DNA from 3 places in the Streptomyces sp. NPDC047085 genome. Region 3 is predicted to be linked to each of the others. Evidence: riboswitches for the same ligand, from Rfam matches in the RefSeq annotation. Region 3 holds a riboswitch; each other region holds the start of a gene.

Region 1 (4,636 bases), on a different contig from region 3:
ATCGACCCGGCGCATCCGGCCGCCGGGTGCCTGTCCCAGCCGCAGCAGCAGCGTGAAGTCGGCCAGGCTCACCCCATGCAGCCCGCCCAGCCGCGCGTCGAAGCGCCGTACGAGCGCGGCCTGCGCCCGCATCAGCCGCAACGACGCGTCCAGTGCCTCACTCATCGCACATTCCTTTGCAGACTCCTTGAGTAGTCAAGTTTATGAGCCGATCATGCGGGCGTTGCGTCGCTGCCGCTTCCCCAAGGGGGCCTGCGAGAGGTCCTCGGCGCTGGAGCGGAAGTTCTTGAAGCCGTAGCCGCGCTCGGTCAGCCACGCCTTCGCCGCCTCCTCGGCCCGCTCGGTCGCCTCCAGGATGTCCTCCTCTTCCTCCCCGGTGTCCGAGAAACGGAAGACGAAGGCCGGCCGGGCGGCGATGTCGTAGCTGAGGTGCCCCTCGGGCGTGTAGGCGGAGCGCAGCACGTCGTGCTCGGCGGCATCGGCCAGCAGTTCGGCCCGCTGTGCGTCGCTGAGGCTGTCGAAGGCGCCGCGGATGGTGATGCGGAAGGTCCGAGTGGTCATTGCGCGACCTTAGGCGGAGCGGGCACTGCGGCTCCATCGGATTTCCGGTGGATGGAATGATGATCGGTGACAGGGCGACGGCGGTCCGAGGAAGCCGGTGTGAATCCGGCGCGGTCCCGCCACTGTGATCGGTGAGCGAACTCCCGCCGGGCCACCGCCCCCTGACGGGTGGGAAGGCCGGGACGAGCGACGACCCGAGAGCCAGGAGACTCACGCGGTCGCCTCCTCGACGGACCCCGGGGCGGTTCTCCCCGGAGAGGGGTGAGCGGCGTGCCCGGGAAACCGACGGAAGAGACGTTTGACGGCGAGGCGGCCACAGAGGCGGTCCCGAAGGGGACCGGCCCGGTGCCGAGCCGGGTCGTCGTCTGCAGGGACTGTTGCTGTGGCAGCCCCAAGGTGACCGGTGTCGACCACGCGGCGCAGACGGCACGTCTGCGTGCCGAGGTGCCCGTGCGCATCTCGGCCTGCCTCGACGTGTGCGAGCAGGCCAACGTCATCGTCGTACAGCCCTCCGCCGCCGGCCGGGCCGCCGGGGCAAGGCCGGTCTGGCTGGGTCTCGTCAACGACCCGGGCGCTGCAGAGGACATCGTCGACTGGGTGCGCGCCGGCGGCCCCGGCGTCGCACCTCTGCCGGACATCCTCGACCTCTACACCATCACGCCCCCGCGCCGCCGGGCGGCTTCCACAGGGCGGCGCCGAGTTGATCCCTGATCGGAACTCCGCCCGAACAGCACCGATCGCAATTCCGCCCGACCAACGCCACCGTTGACCCGTGGGCCACAGGATCGGTCACCTGACGCGAGAGCAAGATCACGTCAGGTGGTGCGGTCTTGGCCATGCACCCGTCACGCGGTACGGTCTGTCCGATATCGACGACGGTACGACGGAAGCCGGTGAGAGTCCGGCACGGTCGCGCCACTGTATGCGAGCGCCCTGGGCGGTTCGTGAGTCAGACCCGTGGCCGTCGTCCTGTGCACCACCGAGTTGGGACGCGAACTCCCAGAGGAGGTCCTGCCATGGCGCAGACCGTCGTTCAGCCGACAGCCACCACCACCGTCGTTCCCGCCAAGCTGCCGCTGAAGGCGATCGCTCCTTGGGCGGTCTTCTTCGGTGTCCTGATGCTCGTCCTGCTCTACTTCGTCGGCGCCGAGCAGGGCGCCACCTCCGTGTTCAACGGCACGGACGTCCACGAGTGGGTCCACGACGCCCGTCACCTGCTCGGCTTCCCCTGCCACTGAGGCGAGGGCGCCGCACGCTCATGAATTCCGCGACAGTAAGAAATCTGCTGGTGCGGGGCATGCTCGCCGGCCTCGGTGCCGGCGTGCTCGCCCTCGTCGTCGCGTACTTCCTCGGTGAGCCGAACGTCGACAGCGCGATCGGCTTCGAGGACGCCCACTCCCACGAGCACGAGATGGAAGTCGTCTCCCGCTCCCTGCAGTCCACCGCCGGTCTCGCCACCGGCGTCCTGGTCTACGGGGTCGCCTTCGGCGGCGTCGCCGCGCTCGCCTACTGCGTCGCGCTCGGCCGCGTGGGCCGCTTCTCCCCGCGGGCGACCGCACTGCTGCTGTCGGGCTGCGCACTGCTCACCGTGTACGTCGTGCCGTTCCTGAAGTACCCGGCCAACCCGCCGTCGGTCGGCGACCCCGACACCATCGGCAAGCGGACCGGCCTGTACTTCCTGATGATGCTGCTCAGCGTGCTCCTCGCGATCGCCGCCACCATCCTGGGCAAACGGCTCGCACCCCGGCTGGGCACCTGGTACGCCACCGTCGTCGCGGTGGCCGGATTCGTCCTCGTGATCGGTCTGGCGTACGCCTTCCTGCCGGTCGTCAACGAGGTGCCGAAGGACTTCCCGGCCACCCTGCTGTGGCGGTTCCGACTGTCGGCTCTGGCCATCCAGGCCGTTCTGTGGGGCGGATTCGGGCTGCTCTTCGGCGAGTTGGCCGAACGGCTCCTGAATCCGAAGCCGGCGACCTCCGCGTCGGGGCGGGCGGTGCCGTCCGCGCACTGAACCCTGCAGGACATGCAGGACATGAGAGGGCCCTTGGGAACCTTCCGGGGCCCTCTCGCGTTCTCGGGAAAACGGTCAAGGCCCGTGTCAGCGGCCCGTGTCGTCCTGGGGCGAGGACAGTACGTGCCCGACCCGTAGGTTCCAGCGCCCGGCCCGGCCGGTGAACTCCGTTGCCGTGAGCGGGGGGACGTCGACGCGCCAGAACGCGGCCTCGGGCGCGCCCAGTACGTGCCCCACCACGGCCCGCACCACCTCCGGCTCCACCACGGCGACCGTCCTGCCGTCGGCCGCCCCTGTCGTCTCCCACCACCGCACGACCCGCGCGCACAGCTCCCGCACCGACTCCCCGCCGTGCGGTGCGGCGCCCGGGTCCGCCAGCCAGCGGGCCACCGCGTCGGGCTCGTCGGCGCCGACCTCCTCCAGCGCCCGCCCGCGCCAGCGGCCGACGTCCAGGCCCGACAGTTCCGGCTGCTCCGAGGCGTCGAGTCCGAGTGCCGAGGCCGTCTCCCGGCACCGCACGCTGGGCGAGACGTAGACACGGCCGGAGGCCGCCAGGGGCACCGCCGCCGATCCGGCCCGCACAGCCGCGCTGTCCTCGATCGAGTCACCGTCGTCGAAGCGGGCCCGCCGCAGCGACGGCGTGATCGCGGGTGAGATGAGGGTGACACGGCTGGTCACGCGGTTGCTCCTTGTGGTTCGGCCGAGAGGGGGCTGGGCGCGGGTGACTGATCCCGTACGAAGGTACGCCCGGCCCGGATACCGGGGAGCGGCCTGCCAAGGGGAGCGGCCTCGCGGGACGGCCTAGGCTTGAGGTGTCCGGCGGTGCGTCCCGTGCGGGAAGGCGGTGACGTTCCATGCGGTACGTGTCGGTGAGCGCGCTCAGTCACCCCGGGCTCCTCCGCGAACGGAACGAGGACAGCCTCGTGATCGGGCCGTGGACCCTGTGCGCCACGGTCACCGAGAATCCGCAGACCCTGGTCTTTCCGACCGGTACGCCCCTGGTCGTCGCCGTCGCCGACGGGCTCGGCGGGCATCCCGGCGGCGATGTGGCCAGCGCGCTGGTCGTGCGCCGGATCGCGTCGATGGGCCCCGCCCTGAGCAGTGAGGACGCCGTCCGCGACGCCTTGAACGCCTGCAACCGCGCCGTGTACGAGGCCGCCGGCGGCGACGCGGGAGGCGAACTGGCGGCCATGGGGACGACGGTCGCCGGCGCCGTCGTGAAGCCCGGTTCGCTGCTGGTGTTCAACGTGGGCGACAGCCGGGTCCTCGCGTCCTGCGACGACGGGCTGCGCCAGGTCAGCGTCGACGACAGCCCCCCACTCGAACCAGGGCGGCGCACCACGTCCCTCGTCACCCAGTGCCTGGGCGGCACCCGCACGTACCGTGCCATCCAGCCCCACGTGACGGCCGAGCCCCTGTCTCCCGGTGCCCGCTACCTCATCTGCACCGACGGACTCACCGACCCTCTGCCGAATGAAGAGATCAACGAGGTGATGCGGGAGCCCAACGACGGCCGGGCGGCGTTCGAGCTGTGGAAGGCCGCCATCGCGGCGGGCGGCCCCGACAACATCACGCTGGCGCTCGTACGCATCGCGGACGCATAGGTTCGGCTCGTGCTTGGTCTCGCGGATCATCCGTGAAGATCCGCGTCGTCCATCGGAAAGCCATACCGCCCCTGCAGCCGGACGAAATAGGCCAAGGTCAGCACGCGCAGCCGCGCCAGCCCGGACGCCGTGCGCTCGAAGCACACCACCTCCTCATGGCCGCCCGGCCCGATCGGCTGGACCAAGCGGCCACCCTGCCGCACCTGTGCGACCAGCGGCGCGGGCACCTCCGTGAACGCGGCGGACACGAGGATCGCGTCGTACGGAGCGAGATCCGGCACGCCACCGCTGCCGTCCCCGACCCGCAGCTCCACGTTTCCCACGCCCTGACGCGAGAGGTTCGCACGCGCCTGCCGGGCTATCTCCGGCCGCGTCTCGATGCTGACCACGTCGGCGGCCAGGCGGGCGAGCAGGGCCGTCTGGAAGCCGAGCCCCGTCCCTACCTCCAGGACGTGCTCGC
Region 2 (4,636 bases), on a different contig from region 3:
TCGTCAGCTCCTGAACACCCTGCAGCTCCATGAAGGAGAACGGATTCTCCGAGCCGTACACCGGAGCGAAGCCGAGCCGCGTCAGACGCTGGTCGGCGACGCACTCCAGGTACTGCCGCATCGACTCGGTGTTCATGCCCGGGAGGCCGTCACCGCACAGGTCGCGCGCGAACTGCAGCTCGGCCTCGACGGCCTCCCGCAGCATGTCGGTGACCTGCTGCCGCAGCTCGTCGTCGAACAGGTCCGGCTCCTCCTTGCGGACGGTGTCGACCACGTCGAAGGCGAAGGACATGTGCATCGTCTCGTCGCGGAACACCCAGTTGGTGCCCGTGGCGAGACCGTGCAGCAGACCCCGGCTGCGGAACCAGTACACGTACGCGAAGGCACCGTAGAAGAACAGGCCCTCGATGCACGCCGCGAAGCAGATCAGGTTGAGCAGGAAGCGCCGGCGGTCCGCCCGGGACTCCAGGCGGTCGATCTTCTCGACCTCGTTGATCCACTTGAAGCAGAACCCGGCCTTCTCGCGGATGGACGGGATGTTCTCCACCGCCGCGAACGCGGCCGCGCGGTCGTCCGGGTCGGGAAGGTAGGTGTCGAGCAGCGTCAGATAGAACTGGACGTGCACGGCCTCCTCGAACAGCTGCCGGCTCAGGTAGAGCCGCGCCTCGGGGGAGTTGATGTGCTTGTACAGCGTCAGCACCAGGTTGTTCGCGACGATCGAGTCGCCCGTCGCGAAGAAGGCCACCAGCCGGCCGATCAGGTGCTGCTCCTCCGGGGACAGCTTCGCGAGGTCGGCCACGTCCGAGTGGAGGTCGACCTCCTCCACGGTCCAGGTGTTCTTGATCGCGTCCCGGTAGCGCTCGTAGAAGTCCGGGTAGCGCATGGGGCGCAGGGTGAGCTCGAAGCCCGGGTCGAGCAGGTTCTTGGCTTCGGTGGTCATTACTGGCAGGCCTCGCAGGACTCGGGGTTCTCAAGGGAGCAGGCGACGGCGTCGGGGTCGGCGACCTGCTGCACGGGGATGGGGGACTTGGCCTGCGCCTGGCCCTGGGCGGCGCGGGCGATGCGGGTCGCCGGGCGCGAACGCAGGTAGTACGTCGTCTTCAGGCCCTGCTTCCAGGCGTACGCGTACATCGAGGAGAGCTTGCCGATGGTCGGCGTCTCCATGAAGAGGTTCAGGGACTGCGCCTGGTCCAGGAACGGGGTGCGGGCCGCGGCCATGTCGATCAGCCCGCGCTGCGGGATCTCCCACGCCGTGCGGTACAGCGCCCGCACCTCCGCCGGGATCCACACGAACTCCTGCACCGAGCCGCCCGAGTCGCGCAGCGCCTCGCGGGTGCGCGCGTCCCACACGCCCAGCTCCTTCAGATCCTGCACCAGGTACGAGTTGACCTGCAGGAACTCGCCGGACAGCGTCTCGCGCTTGAACAGGTTGGACACCTGCGGCTCGATGCACTCGTACACGCCTGCGATGGAGGCGATGGTGGCCGTCGGCGCGATCGCGAGGAGCAGCGAGTTGCGCATGCCGACGGAGGCGATCCGCTCGCGCAGCGCCGCCCAGCGCTCGGGCCAGTTCAGCTCCACGTCGAAGTGGTCGGGGTGCAGCACACCCCGGGCCGTACGGGTCTTCTCCCAGGCCGGCAGCGGACCGTTGCGCTCGGCGAGGTCGGCGGAGGCCTCGTACGCGGCGAGCATGACGCGCTCGGCGATACGGGTGGACAGGGCGCGCGCCTCCGGGGAGTCGAAGGGCAGGCGCAGCTTGAAGAAGACGTCCTGCAGGCCCATCGCGCCGAGGCCGACGGGACGCCACTTGGCGTTGGACCGGCCCGCCTGCTCGGTCGGGTAGAAGTTGATGTCCACGACCCGGTCGAGGAAGGTCACGGCGGTGCGGACCGTCTCGTCCAGCCGCTCCCAGTCGAGGTCGCCGGCCGCGGTGTCGACGAAGGCACCCAGGTTCACCGAGCCCAGGTTGCAGACCGCCGTCTCCCCGTCGTCCGTGACCTCCAGGATCTCCGTGCAGAGGTTGGAGGAGTGGACGACATGGCCCGGCTCGGCCGTCTGGTTGGCGGTGCGGTTGGCGGCGTCCTTGAAGGTCATCCAGCCGTTGCCGGTCTGCGCGAGGGTGCGCATCATCCGGCCGTACAGGTCACGGGCCGGGATGGTCTTCCGCGCGAGCCCGTCCGCCTCGGCCTTGCGGTAGGCGGCGTCGAACTCCGCGCCCCACAGGTCGACCAGCTCGGGCACGTCCGCCGGGGAGAACAGCGACCACTGCTCGTCGGCGTTGACCCGGCGCATGAACTCGTCCGGGACCCAGTGCGCGAGGTTCAGGTTGTGCGTACGGCGGGCGTCCTCACCGGTGTTGTCCCGCAGCTCCAGGAACTCCTCGATGTCGGAGTGCCAGGTCTCCAGGTACACCGCGGCCGCGCCCTTGCGCCGGCCGCCCTGGTTCACGGCGGCCACCGAGGCGTCGAGGGTCTTGAGGAACGGGACGATGCCGTTGGAGTGCCCGTTGGTGCCCCGGATCAGCGAACCGCGGCTGCGGATCCGGGAGTACGACAGACCGATGCCGCCGGCGTGCTTCGAGAGACGGGCGACCTGGTGGTAGCGGTCGTAGATGGAGTCCAGCTCGTCCAGCGGGGAGTCGAGGAGGTAGCAGGACGACATCTGGGGGTGCCGCGTGCCGGAGTTGAAGAGCGTGGGGGAGGAGGGCAGGTAGTCGAGCCGGCTCATGAGCCCGTAGAGCGCGGCGACTTCGTCGAGGGCACGGGTCGTGTCGTCCTCGGCGAGACCCGCGGCGACCCGCAGCATGAAGTGCTGGGGCGTCTCGATCACCTTGCGGGTGATCGGGTGGCGGAGCAGGTAGCGGCTGTGCAGGGTGCGCAGGCCGAAGTAGCCGAAGCGGTCGTCGGCGACCGGGTCGATCAGCGCGTCCAGGCGCTCGGCGTGCAGTCGCACGAACGCGGCGGTCCGGTCGGCGATCAGGCCCTCGCGGTGGCCCACGGCCACCGACTCGGTGAAGGAGGCCACGCCCTGCGAGGCGGCCTCGGCGCGGATCGCGAGGGTCAGCAGGCGGGCGGCCAGCCGCGAGTAGGCGGGGTCCTCGGAGATCAGACCGGCGGCGGCCTCCGTGGCCAGCTCGCGCAGCTCCGCCTCGTCGGCCCGCGCCGACCGGCCGCGCAGCGCGGCCGCGGCGACCCGGCCGGGGTCGGCGTCGGGCAGGTCGGCGGTCAGCTCGGTCAGGGTCCGCAGCAGCGCGGCACCGGGACCGTCGGTCTCCACCGGGGCCTCGGTCGCCGGGACGGCTGAAGCCGGGTCGGCTGGCGCGATGGTCACGTGGGGCTCTCCCTCGCTCGGCACGGGGCCTGGCGGAGGGCAGGGGCAGCACGAGCGCGCACGGCGTCCGCGTCCACCGACCCACTCCACGAGGCCCGGACGTCTGAAGGCACCCGGACCGGACGGCCGGGCGCACGCTGCCGGCAGGTCCTCGGACTGACACAGGCGTGCGGATACGCACGCACGTACACCGTTGCGGGACAGTTCCGGATTCGCACCGGATTCCCCTGCGGCGACAGCGAGGATGAGCATACATCTAGTGCCGGGCTGTCGTGTCACCCCCAGATGTTGTGTCGTACCGGTCTCAGAGCGTCAACTCGTAGGTGAGGAGAGTGATGTCGTCCAGCTCCGGGATCGGGTTCCAGTCGCGCTCCGGGACGCGGACGAAACCCAGGCGTTCGTAGATGCGGTGGGCCGTGTGCATGGTGCGCTGGGTCGACAGGACGACGGCCGTGCAGCCGGCCGTGGCCCGGGCACGGTCGACGCAGGCGCGCACGAGGGCCTCGCCGGCGCCTTGGCCGCGGGCCGCGTGGCCGACCGCGAGCATGCGGATCTCGGCCTCTCCGGGGCGGGCGATGTCGGCCATCGGGCCGCCGGAGGGGACGAAGGTGACCCCGCCGAGGAGAACGCCGCTGCGGACGGCCACGAGGACGTCCGCGGCGGCGGCCCTCTTGGCCACGTCCCGGAGTTCGCCGAGGTACCAGTCGCTCTCGCCGAAATCGAGGAGGCCGTCCTGGAGGTAGGCCTGGGCCGTGATCTCGCCGAGAGCGGCGTATTCGCCGGGTTCGGCGAGGCGGATGTGCATGTCCATGTGCGTGAGTGTGTACGACAGCGGGCCGCCGTGGTGCTTGATTTTCGGCGGCCCGCTGCAGGTGGTGACGTGGATCAGTGAGCGGCGCCTGCCGGGAGTTCCTGCTGTACGCCCGGGTCGCCCGCGTCCGCCGTGTAGTCCCCAGGGCTGGTCTCGTCCAGGCCCTCGGGGGCCTTCACGGCCTTGAGGACGAGGGTGAGGACCACCGTGACCGCCAGGTTCAGGACGAACGCCGTGAGGCCGATGTAGCCGATCTCGCCGATGCCCGGGATCTCCTTCGCCGAGCCGCCGAAGTGCTTCTGGGTCGGGTTCGTCGGCGACGGCACCCCGTAGGCGACGAGCGTGCCGTAGACCATGCCGACTGCCCAGCCGGCGAGCAGCGCCCAGCGGTGGAACCAGCGGGTGAACAGGCCGCCGACCAGGGCCGGGAAGGTCTGCAGGATCCAGATGCCACCCAGCAGCTGGAAGTTGATCGCGACCGTCTTGTCCATGGTG
Region 3 (4,636 bases):
CGGCGACTGGCGGCCGGACGGACGCACGCTGCCGCCCGCGCTCGACATCGAGTACAACCCGTACGACCCGCACGACCCGTGCTACGGGCTGAGCCAGGAGGACATGGTCGACTGGATCCAGTCGTTCAGCGACGAGATCGAGGCGGAGACGGGCCGGCGCCCGGTGATCTACACCACCGCCCACTGGTGGAGCACCTGCACCGGCGACAGCCACGCGTTCGCCCGGAACCACCCCCTGTGGATCGCCAGCCACGGCGCGCCGGACCCGGGGTCGCTGCCGGGCGGCTGGTGGCACTGGACCTTCTGGCAGTACGGGACCAGGGGTGGCCTGCCGGGTGACCAGAATCTCTTCAACGGGCCCCAGAGCCGGCTGCGAGCCCTCGCGAGCGGCCGTTAGCCAAGGGGCGCCTGGGGCGCCGGGGCCCAAGCGGAACCAGGAGCCTCCATTCCCGACACCACCAGGTCTGTCTCAGTTCACCTTCCGTTCACCCAGGTTGCCTACGGTCCAACAGCCAATGACCTCGAACGATTGCCTGGGTAAATGGAAAACTTCTCGCTGATCCTCGCGATTGTGGTGGTAACCGCACTCGCGTTCGATTTCACGAACGGTTTTCACGACACCGCCAACGCGATGGCCACGACCATCTCGACCGGTGCGCTCAAGCCCAAGGTCGCGGTGGCCATGTCCGCCGCCCTCAACCTTGTAGGCGCTTTTCTCTCCGTGGAGGTCGCCAACACGATCTCCAAGGGTCTCGTCGATGAGAACGGCATCCGTCCCGAGGTCATCTTCGCCGCCCTCACCGGCGCGATCCTCTGGAACCTGATGACGTGGCTGGTAGGACTCCCCTCCAGCTCCTCGCACGCCCTGATGGGCGGCCTGGTCGGTGCCACCGTCGCCTCCGCGGGCTTCGGCGCCGTCCACGGTGACGTGCTGGTCACCAAGGTCCTGCTCCCGGCGGTCGCCGCCCCGATCGTGGCCGGTGTCGCGGCGATGCTCGCCACCCGCTTCTCCTACGGCATCGGCAAGAACGCCGACGGCGAGGCCACCCGCAAGGGCTACCGCGCCGGCCAGATCGCCTCCGCGGGCCTGGTCTCGCTCGCCCACGGCACCAACGACGCGCAGAAGACGATGGGCATCATCACCCTCGCGCTGATCGCGGGCGGTGCCATCGCCCCCGGTTCCAACCCTCCCACCTGGGTGATCCTCTCCGCGGGCCTGGCCATCGCGCTCGGCACCTACATCGGCGGCTGGCGCATCATCCGCACCATGGGCAAGGGCCTGACCGACCTGGAGCCGCAGCAGGGCTTCGCCGCGCAGACCAGCGCCGCCACGGCCATCCTGGCCTCCTCCCACCTCGGCTTCTCCCTCTCCACGACCCACGTCGTCTCCGGCTCGGTCATGGGTGCGGGCCTGGGCCGCAAGGGCGGTGTGGTCCGCTGGTCCACCGCGACCCGGATGTTCATCGCCTGGGGGCTGACCCTCCCGGCCGCCGCGCTGGTCGGCGCGGGCGCCGAGTCCGTCACCGACCTCGGTGACTGGGGCACCGCCGTCGTCGCCGTCTTCCTGGTCGCCGCCAGCGCCGCGATCTGGAAGTTCTCCCGCCGCGAGGTCGTCGACCACAGCAACGTCAACGACGTCGACGCCACTGAGCCGGCCGGCGTGGTGACCACCGCCATCGCCGCGGTGACCCCGCCCCCGGTGGGCACGGTCCCCGAGGACCTGACGGCCACGATCCCGGCTCCGGCCGCCGACGCCTCCGCCAACGCCGCCCCGGCCACCCCGCCGGCCGCCGCGGTCTGACCCCGAGCACACCCCGGTTACCGAAGGAAGCATCATGAAGATCGACTGGGCGGCTCTCGGCTCCGTCTTCGGCGTCAGCCTGGCGTTCACCGTCGGCCTGGTGGCCCTGTTCACCCTCGGCGTGAACGGCCTGTCCCGCAAGGAGAAGGCCGCGGCGCAGGGCGACTCCGCCGCCCTGGCCGTGACCGGCGCCTACGTCTGCTTCGCGGCCTGCGCTGCGGCAGTGGCGTACGGCATCTACCTGATCATGAACAAGGCCTGATCACGAGCAAGGTCTGACCGACCGTCCGAAAGGCTCCTCCCCGGTGTGCTCCGGGGAGGAGCCTTTCGTCTGTCCGCGGCCCCCTGGTGTGGGACTCAGCACACTCTCCCCGCGCAGGTCAACGGCAAGTTGACGGCCCTTCCGGGAGCGTGGTGGACTGCCCAGGCCATGTACGGCGGCAGGAGAGGAAGCCGGTGCGAATCCGGCGCGGTCCCGCCACTGTCACCGGGGAAGAAACCCCGGGAGCCAGGAACTCTCACCGCCGGTCTCGTCGAACCAGGGCGTGGACACCCTGAGTGAGGACATATCGCCATGCTCGGCTGCCGATCGAGAACCCGCACCAGGACTGCCCCCCTTCCCACGGCCGGCTGAGCCGATGGGTGCCGATCGCTCGTACGCGTACGGCGCCGCCGCCGGCCTCCTGGGCGACCTGCTCCTCGGCGATCCGCGCCGCGGGCATCCCGTCGCCGTGTTCGGTCGTGCGGCCGGTGCCGTGGAGGGCGCGTTGTGGCACGACCACCGCGGCTGGGGTGCGCTGCACACCGCCGTGTGCGCCGGAGGCGCCGTCGCTCTGGGTGCCGTGGCCGAGCGCGCCGTACGCCGCTCTCCCGCCGCCCGCGTCGCGCTGACCGCTGCCGCCACCTGGTCCGTCGTCGGCGGCACCTCGCTGGCCCGGGAGGCCCGGATCATCGGACGCGCCCTGGAGGCCGGGGATCTGACGGCCGCCCGGGCACGGCTGCCGCACCTGTGCGGCCGGGATCCAGGGGCCCTCGACGCCGACGGGATCGCCCGGGCGGTCGTCGAGTCGGTCGCCGAGAACACCTCCGACGCCGTCGTGGGCGCGCTGGTGTGGGGCGCGGTCGGCGGGGTGCCGGGGCTGGTCGGGTTCCGGGCCGTCAACACCCTCGACGCGATGGTGGGCCACAAGTCCCCCCGCCTGCGCCGCTTCGGCTGGGCCTCCGCCCGCCTGGACGACGTCGCCGGCTGGCCGGGCGCCCGGCTCACCGCCGTGCTCGCCACGCTCGCCGGACCCGACCCTCGCGGCGCCCTACGGGCGTGGCGGGCGGACGCGGCCAATCATCCGAGCCCCAACGCCGGGCCCGTCGAAGCCTCGTTCGCGGGCGCCCTCGGCGTGCGGCTGGGCGGGACGCTGTCCTACGGCGGGCGCGTCGAACACCGGCCCGTGCTCAACGGGGACGCCGGACGGGCCGTCCGGGTCACCGACATCGACCGGGCCGTACGGCTCTCCCGCCGCGTCGGCCTGCTCGCGCTCGGCACCACGGTCGCCGCGCGCCTCCTGGTCCAGAGCGCCAAGAGCCTGAAGGGACGTGGCAAGTGAACGGTGGTCTCCTCGTCGCCGGCACCACCTCCGACGCCGGCAAGAGCGTCGTGACGGCCGGGATCTGCCGCTGGCTGGTCCGCCAGGGCGTCAAGGTGGCGCCGTTCAAGGCGCAGAACATGTCCCTCAACTCGTTCGTGACGAGGGAGGGCGCGGAGATAGGGCGGGCGCAGGCCATGCAGGCCCAGGCCTGTCGCGTCGAGCCGACCGCGCTCATGAACCCCGTGCTGCTCAAGCCCGGCGGCGAGCAGAGCAGCCAGGTGGTGCTGCTGGGCAAGCCGGTGGGCGAGCTGAGCGCACGCGGGTATCACGGGGGGCGCCAGCAGAAGCTCCTCGGCACGGTGTTGGACTGCCTGGCCGAGTTGCGGGGCACGTATGACGCGGTGATCTGTGAGGGGGCCGGTTCGCCCGCCGAGATCAATCTGCGGCGCACCGACATCGTCAACATGGGGATCGCGCGGAACGCGCGCCTTCCCGTCCTCGTCGTCGGCGACATCGACCGCGGCGGCGTCTTCGCCTCCTTCTTCGGCACCGTCGCCCTGCTCTCGCCCGAGGACCAGGAACTGGTCGCCGGGTTCCTGGTCAACAAGTTCCGCGGGGACGCCAGCCTGCTGGAACCCGGCCTGGACATGCTGCACGGGCTCACCGGACGGCACACCTACGGCGTGCTCCCGTTCCGGCACGGCCTCGGCATCGACGAGGAGGACGGACTCCGGGTCTCGCTGCGCGGCACCGTCCGCGAGTCGACGGTGACTCCCCCGGTCGGCGAGGACGTCCTGCGCGTCGCCGTCTGCGCGATCCCGCTCATGTCCAACTTCACCGACGTGGACGCGCTGGCCGCCGAACCGGGCGTCGTGGTGCGGTTCGTGGACCGGCCCGAGGAGCTGGCGGACGCCGACCTCGTGGTGATCCCGGGGACTCGGGGGACGGTCAAGGCTCTCGCGTGGCTGCGGGAGCGGGGGCTGGCGGACGCCCTCGCCGCACGGGCCGCGGAAGGGCGCCCCATTCTCGGCGTCTGCGGTGGCTTCCAGATCCTCGGCGAGCACATCGAGGACGAGGTCGAGTCGCGCGCCGGCGCCGTCCCCGGGCTCGGCCTGCTGCCCGTGCGGGTGCGATTCGCCCGCGAGAAGACCCTCACCCGGCCGGCCGGGGAAGCCCTCGGAGAGCGGGTCGAGGGGTACGAGATCCACCACGGGGTCGCCTCCGTAGCGGGCGGCGAACCCTTCTTGGACGG

The links. Region 3 has a riboswitch for cobalamin ahead of ABZ865_RS05400 (cobalamin biosynthesis protein). Riboswitches for the same ligand answer to the same signal wherever they lie in the genome.
Region 1: another riboswitch for cobalamin. It lies ahead of ABZ865_RS36385 (CbtB-domain containing protein); the one in region 3 lies ahead of ABZ865_RS05400 (cobalamin biosynthesis protein).
Region 2: another riboswitch for cobalamin. It lies ahead of ABZ865_RS14405 (ribonucleoside-diphosphate reductase subunit alpha); the one in region 3 lies ahead of ABZ865_RS05400 (cobalamin biosynthesis protein).

Annotation. Positions count from the first base shown of each region.
Region 1 is NZ_JBEYUW010000015.1:168,112-172,747, reverse strand. Features, by position in the region: gene ABZ865_RS36400 (MarR family transcriptional regulator) at 1-165, opposite strand, end outside; gene ABZ865_RS36395 (DUF6204 family protein) at 202-561, opposite strand; cobalamin riboswitch at 649-773, shown strand; gene ABZ865_RS36390 ((2Fe-2S) ferredoxin domain-containing protein) at 907-1,272, shown strand; cobalamin riboswitch at 1,401-1,541, shown strand; gene ABZ865_RS36385 (CbtB-domain containing protein) at 1,578-1,799, shown strand; gene ABZ865_RS36380 (CbtA family protein) at 1,820-2,572, shown strand; gene ABZ865_RS36375 (histidine phosphatase family protein) at 2,660-3,250, opposite strand; gene ABZ865_RS36370 (PP2C family serine/threonine-protein phosphatase) at 3,427-4,176, shown strand; gene ABZ865_RS36365 (protein-L-isoaspartate O-methyltransferase) at 4,203-4,636, opposite strand, start outside.
Region 2 is NZ_JBEYUW010000003.1:741,560-746,195, forward strand. Features, by position in the region: gene ABZ865_RS14395 (hypothetical protein) at 1-14, shown strand, start outside; gene ABZ865_RS14400 (ribonucleotide-diphosphate reductase subunit beta) at 1-940, opposite strand, end outside; gene ABZ865_RS14405 (ribonucleoside-diphosphate reductase subunit alpha) at 940-3,330, opposite strand; cobalamin riboswitch at 3,455-3,612, opposite strand; gene ABZ865_RS14410 (GNAT family N-acetyltransferase) at 3,635-4,141, opposite strand; gene mctP (monocarboxylate uptake permease MctP) at 4,216-4,636, opposite strand, start outside.
Region 3 is NZ_JBEYUW010000001.1:1,241,543-1,246,178, reverse strand. Features, by position in the region: gene ABZ865_RS05415 (lysozyme) at 1-397, shown strand, start outside; gene ABZ865_RS05410 (inorganic phosphate transporter) at 542-1,801, shown strand; gene ABZ865_RS05405 (hypothetical protein) at 1,836-2,063, shown strand; cobalamin riboswitch at 2,199-2,340, shown strand; gene ABZ865_RS05400 (cobalamin biosynthesis protein) at 2,440-3,402, shown strand; gene ABZ865_RS05395 (cobyric acid synthase) at 3,399-4,636, shown strand, end outside.